DNA from 3 places in the Trichococcus sp. genome. Region 3 is predicted to be linked to each of the others. Evidence: predicted binding sites of a transcription regulator. Region 3 holds the regulator's gene; each other region holds the start of a gene.
What was found. The regulator Rex, encoded in region 3, represses fermentation and respiration genes when NADH is low (regulators of the CRP and FNR family bind a similar motif). The targets are predictions, from matches to a motif close to TTGTGAANTANTTCACAA.
Positions count from the first base shown of each region.

Region 1 (2,203 bases), on a different contig from region 3:
AGGTCAAACGGGATGCGCATATCGCTCAGGCTGAAGCCGATAAAGAGACGCGCATCAAGCGTGCCCAAGCGGAGCAAGAATCGAAGGAAGCCGAAATTTTGAGAGAGACCCAGATTGCGGAATCGAATAAACAGAAGGAATTGAAGCTGGCGGCATTCCGTCAAGAGCAGGACGTAGCCAAAGCAAAAGCCGATAATGCTTATGCGCTGGAAAAAGCGCAGCTGGACATCTTGTTGAAAGAAAAAGAAATGAACGTTGACATAACGGAACGTGTGAAACAAATCGAACTGGAAGAGAAAGAAATCATCCGGAGAGAAAAACAATATGACGCAGAAGTGCGTAAGAAAGCTGATGCAGAGCGGTATGCCATCGAAACCAAAGCGGCTGCCGACAAACAAAAAGCAATCTGGGAATCCGAAGCAAGGGCCAAAGAGAAGGAACTGAACGGTTTGGCGGAATCTGCCAGCATCCTTGCGATCGGGGAAGCCGAAGCGAAAGCGAAGGAAGCTTTAGCGAACGCGTTGAAACAATACGGGGAAGCAGCCATCTTGACGATGCTGATCGAAAAATATCCGGATATCGTGCGTGCTGCTGCGGAACCGATCTCCAATATCGACAGAATCACGGTAATCGATGGCGGCAACGGCAGTCAAGGGGCTGCAAAAGTGGCCAACTATGCCAGTCAAGTCCTCACTGCTACCCAGGAAGGCCTCAAAGAAACGACCGGGATGGATGTGACTGCTTTGATCGAGTCTTTCATCGGAAATAAAAATATCGGCAGCAAACTGGGCGCGCTCAATGACACCTTGTCTGCAGACATTTCAGCTGATAAGGAGATCAGTCCAGCGGCAGCCGGCAAAGAACCGGAATCGGGAGTAGCAGTTTCTTAAAAGTAGGCATACAGCCAAGGCCTAACAGTCAGAATATTCATAAAATCAGAATCCTTCGGAAGCCCAAAAGCTCCGAAGGATTTTTTTTTGACCAGAAAAAAACGGGGTGTAATTGTGGTAAAATCATTATATGATAATTAAATCACAATTGGAAAAGGGGCGCGCATATGGCTTATCATGTTTTTCGGTCGCCTAGCCGGTATATTCAAGGAGTAGGCGCTATAGACATATTAGGGAAGGAAACGGCTGTCTATGGGAAAAGGGCATTCCTGCTTACGGACGATTTCGTTTGGTGCTTGCTCCAGGAAAAAGTGGAACGGGCGCTGGAGGGTTTTCCTTACCATTATGAAGCCTTCACTGGCGAAGCCTCGCTTGATGAAATGGTCCGTTTGGCTGACGCGGTCGCCGATGTCACTGCGGATGTGGTCATCGGTCTCGGCGGCGGCAAAATCATCGATGTCGCGAAAGGCATCGCAGCGGCTTGTGATTTGCCGGTCGTGATTGTCCCGACCACCGTTTCCACGGATGCACCGACCAGCGCCATCTCTGTTCTCTATACCGAGGACGGGTTGTTCGATCATTACCGGTTCTATGCGAAGAACCCTGATTTGGTGCTCGTGGATACGCAGATCGTTATTCAAGCGCCGATTCGATTCTTCGCAAGCGGTATGGCGGATGCCTTGGCTACCTGTGCAGAAGCGCTGGCAACGAAAGCCTCGGGGGAGAATGCTTTGGCCGGCGGTTTGCCAACGATTGCCGGCACCGCTATTGCGGAAGCGTGCGAAGAAACCTTATTCCGTGAAGGACTCAGCGCATTCGCTGCTGTCCAAAAAGGCTTGGTGACGCCGGCTGTCGAGGCGATCGTCGAGGCGAACACGCTGCTGTCGGGACTGGGTTTTGAAAATGGTGGCTTGGCCGCCGCCCATGCCATCCACAACGGATTCACGGCCATCAAAGGCGAGGTCCATCGCTTGACGCATGGGGAAATAGTCGGCTTTTGCCTGTTGGTCCAACTCATACTTGAAGAGCGCCCACAAGAAGAATTCAAAAGGTATAGCCGTTTCCTGGCCGCAATCGGGATGCCGACGACTTTGGCCGAGATGCATCTGACCGGAGCCACGCGTGAAGAGCTCCTTGAAATCGGAAAGCTTGCAGTGGCGCCGAGCAACACCATGAAAAATCTAAACAAAAACATAACGGCTGAGCAAGTCGTCGCCGCCATTTTGGCAGTGGATACATTCATCGGAAAGGAAGAAAAAGAATGATCATTGGAGTACCGAAGGAAATCAAAAATAACGAAAACCGCGTGGGAG
Region 1 is NZ_JBSQPW010000016.1:40,808-43,010, reverse strand. It holds gene ACTCCX_RS06125 (flotillin family protein) at 1-890, shown strand, start outside; gene ACTCCX_RS06120 (glycerol dehydrogenase) at 1,058-2,155, shown strand; gene ald (alanine dehydrogenase) at 2,152-2,203, shown strand, end outside.
Region 1: the regulator Rex is predicted to act here: its motif matches at 1,021-1,038, upstream of ACTCCX_RS06120 (glycerol dehydrogenase).

Region 2 (2,203 bases), on a different contig from region 3:
TGAAAACGACCATTCGCATTTTCCCGTCATCGACTTCTGCTTGTGGCATGAAACGCTCGAAACTGGCGATTGAATTCGTTAAAGCAATCAGGAGGAGCGGGGATTCCTGAGTAAATGTTTCCTCATCCACTGTTATGCGGAAACGATGCATCGGCTGGTTCGCCAGCGCTTTCCCTCCTTCAATGAAGTAAGCCAGTGGACCTAATTTTGTTTTTTGCTCCACACTCACTTCTTCCACAGCTTCAGGAATCGCGCCGGCAGCTACATTAGACACAAAATATCGGTCATTGACTTTGCCGATATCCAAATCCAACAAGACCGCAGTTTCAAACATTTCGATAGCCTGCCCGGGGTCTAAAGGGATGCCGAGCGCCCTTGCCAGATCATTGACAGTGCCCAATGGTACGAAACCGAAAGCGACATCTGTTCCGGCAGCCGCCAAGCCGTTGATGGTTTCATTGACTGTGCCATCACCTCCCATGCAAAACACAGCTTCATGGCCGTTCTTTGCAGCTTCATACGCAAACTTCATGGCATCGCCCTGTTTCCCTGTTTCTTTGACTGTCACCTCTTCGAACATGTTTCTCAATTGCGTTTCCATCAATTCCAGATAACTAGAGGCCATTTCGCCCCCTGATGATGGATTGACGATCAATGTACAAATGCCCATTTCATTCCCCCACTTTCATTTTATCTCTAATGTAAGTATAGCATGCAACACTCACATCCATAAAGTAGAACACCATTTTTCGAATTTTGAGCATATCCTTGGCTTTTCGCTTACAAAATGTGTATAATTTCATAACGTTCGAAGTAAAACAGATTGAATTAGGGGGAGCAGTATGACAAAAGACTATCGTGTCCTACTCTATTATAAATATACACCGATAGAGGATGCAGAAACATTCGCGCAAGAACATCTACGATTCTGCAAAGAAATCGGCTTAAAAGGAAGAATTTTGGTAGCACCGGAAGGCATCAACGGCACGGTCTCCGGAACAATCGATCAAACACAAGCCTACATCGCTCAAATGAATGCAGATCCGCGCTTCAGCGACATCACCTACAAAATCGATGAGACAGACGGTCATGCCTTCAAAAAGATGTTCGTCCGCCCACGCCAGGAAATCGTTTCCTTGCATTTGGGAGGAGACGATCTCGATCCCAACGAAACTACTGGTGAATACTTATCTCCGGAAGCTTTCCGCGAAGCCATTCTAGACGAAAATACTGTCGTCATTGATGCCCGCAACGATTATGAGTACGACCTCGGCCACTTCCGCGGAGCTGTTCGTCCGGATATTGCAAACTTCCGCGAATTGCCGCAATGGATCCGTGAAAACAAAGAACAATTTATGGAAAAACGAGTTGTGACTTATTGCACCGGCGGCATCCGTTGTGAAAAATTCTCAGGTTGGCTCGTCAAAGAAGGTTTTAAAGATGTCGGCCAACTGCATGGCGGGATCGCAACCTACGGCAAAGACGAAACGGTTAAAGGCGATCTTTGGGATGGGAAAATGTATGTCTTCGATGAGCGCATCGGTGTGGATATCAATCGTATCGAACATGTCGTGGTCGGAAAGGACTGGTTCGATGGAACACCATGCGAACGCTACGTGAATTGCGCCAATCCAAGCTGCAACCGGAGAATACTTTGTTCCGAAGAAAACGAGCACAAATACATGCGCAGCTGTTCGCATGAATGTCGCGTCCATCAGCCGAATTATTATGTGCAACGTAATCAATTGACGCAGTCTGACGTTGAGGAACGTTTGGCTGCCATCGGTGAAACATTTGAGAATACTGCTACTACAACAGTATAGCAATAACATTGTCAGCAAGGATATTATTCCTTGCTGATTTTTTGTGTTCCTCTCACTTAGTGATTGTTCACGCTATGTAATAGTCAGGGCAAAGCTTTTTTGTTATACTTATAAGTGACCACCTGAAAAGGAAAGAGGGAATTTATGAAGAATCCAGATGGAAATAATGCGGAAAAATGGCTGAAAAAAACCGGCGAATTTGTTAAACGCCTTGGGCAATCAATAAATAGCCGCCTCCAGCGGATTTTCACGAAAGAAAATGCTTCAAAAACAAAAGAGAAAGCTTTGCTTTGGGAACAAAAAACCCACAAGCGTATAAACCAAAGTAAGACTTCATTGCGAAAAATGAAACAAAAGTTGGACACCGAAACAAACATGAA
Region 2 is NZ_JBSQPW010000012.1:53,590-55,792, forward strand. It holds gene ACTCCX_RS04985 (diacylglycerol/lipid kinase family protein) at 1-670, opposite strand, end outside; gene trhO (oxygen-dependent tRNA uridine(34) hydroxylase TrhO) at 843-1,823, shown strand; gene ACTCCX_RS04995 (transglycosylase domain-containing protein) at 1,968-2,203, shown strand, end outside.
Region 2: the regulator Rex is predicted to act here: its motif matches at 788-805, upstream of trhO (oxygen-dependent tRNA uridine(34) hydroxylase TrhO).

Region 3 (2,203 bases):
TTTTTTTCAAGCAGGATTTTGGCCAAGGCGAGCCTTGTTTTCTGTCCGCCGGATAATTGGGAAATCGGACGATGGTAATCTTCTTCATAGAACTGGAACCCGTGCAGCACCGAACGGATTTCGGATTCATAGCCGTAAGCGTTCTTTTCATGCAACGTATGCTGGAGAAAATCATAGCGCTCCAAAGCTTTTTGGTAGGCTTCTTCATCTTCGAGCAGGTCCGGATCGCCCAAAGCGAAAGCCGCTTGCTCAGCTTCCTTGCTCAATTGGATGAGCGGGGCAAAAATGGTCAACATTTCCTGCCATATTGTGTTGGAGGAATCGACCGCGCTGTGCTGATCCAAGTAGCCGATTGTAACATCCTTGCTCTTGGAAACAGAGCCTGCATCCGTCGCTTCGATACCTGCCAAAATCTTCAACAGGGTTGATTTTCCTGCTCCGTTTCGGCCGACGAGCGCAATGCGCGAATGGTCCTGAACTGTAATTTGAATATTGTCGAATAAGACGCTTGCCCCAAACAGGCGCGCCAAATTTTGTCCTTGCAGTAAAATCATATGTAGTGTCCTCTTTCTGAATGAATACTCGCAGTTATCCTTTCCATTTTATCACAGCAACCACTGATTCGATAGGGACAAGCAAAGTTATTGCTATATTCACGTAATTGTGCATGTGAAAAACATCTGTGGCTGCGCTTACGATTAGTAGTGTATTTCACATGTTGTTCAAATAAGGCTTCACAATCAAGTCCGGTTTCGAACAAATTAGTAGATTTTTCACAATCAGATGATATAATAGCTAATATAATATGAAAGTTTAAGTATGTGAACATACTTTTTAAAGTTTGTGCCAACTGGGCAAACAATATGAGGTACGAAATGAAGAGGAAAGAAGTGGAGAAAATAATGTCGACGAATGATATTCCAAAAGCTACGGCAAGGAGGTTGCCGATTTACCACCGCTATTTGCGTTTTTTGCATAACGCTGGTAAAAAACGTGTTTCATCCACTGAATTGAGCGAAGCAGTAAAAGTGGACAGCGCTACTATCCGCAGGGACTTTTCATATTTTGGTGCACTGGGCAAAAGGGGATACGGCTATGATGTCGAGTATTTGCTGGATTTCTTCAGTAAAACCTTGAACCAAGACCGTCTGACGAACGTGGCTTTGATTGGTGTAGGTAATTTGGGGCATGCCCTGTTGAACTACAACTTTCATGTCAGCAATAATGTGCGCATCAGTGCCGCATTTGACGTCAATGAAGGCATCGTCGGCAAAATCCTCAGCGGTGTACCTGTGTACCCGATGACGGATATGGTGGAGCAATTGCGCATCCAGCAGATTGATGTGGCCATTTTGACCGTTCCCCAAGAAGTGGCGCAGGATGCCACCAACCGACTGACCGAAGCGGGTGTTCGCGGCATCATGAACTTTACCCCGATCCGTCTTTCCGTTCCGGAAAATGTCCGCGTTCAGAATGTGGATTTGACGAATGAATTGCAGACGTTGATCTATTTCTTGGACAATGATATCGGCTGAGCAAAGTCGGCAGCCGAGTGGAAGAAAACGTAAAAAAGAAGGATGAGGGGACCTCAATCCTTCTTTTTTTTCAGGGCTGAACGAACCCGTTCAGCTTTTCTTAGTTTTTGTCGATGCTGTCCTTGATCTTCAGGTAGGCATTGAACATGCGCACGCCTTTCACGATATCACTTGTTGCGAACAGCACACTGATGATCGCCATGAATCCCCAGCCTGCAGTATTCACGGCATCGACTGCCAACGAGATGAAGAGGATTGCGAAAACGAATCGGATGATTACTTGAACTAATAGATTTTTTAAAGTCATGATATTCCTTTCTTTTTCCTAAATAGCGGGCAACGCGTGTCTTACGAAATGAGTTGGGACAGAATCGGCAAAGCGGATACGGCATTCATCAACGCATGCGCAATCATCGGAGCCGCTATGTTTCTTGTCCTGTAATAAAGGTAAGAGAACCATAGCCCCAGAGAGCCGTAAACCAAATAGTGCCCATCATTATGCGCAATCGCAAAAATCAAAGCGCTGATGGTGGCTGCGCCGACCATCCCGATTGCGTCAACCAGATGCGTGACAATCGCTTTTCGGAATACAAATTCCTCCATCACAGGTGCAAAGATGATAATGTTAAAAATAAAGAACGGGTAGCGGTTTGTCAAGTCCAGCAATA
Region 3 is NZ_JBSQPW010000029.1:19,789-21,991, reverse strand. It holds gene ACTCCX_RS09155 (ABC-F family ATP-binding cassette domain-containing protein) at 1-554, opposite strand, end outside; gene ACTCCX_RS09150 (redox-sensing transcriptional repressor Rex) at 903-1,535, shown strand; gene ACTCCX_RS09145 (DUF4305 domain-containing protein) at 1,636-1,842, opposite strand; gene ACTCCX_RS09140 (lysostaphin resistance A-like protein) at 1,884-2,203, opposite strand, start outside.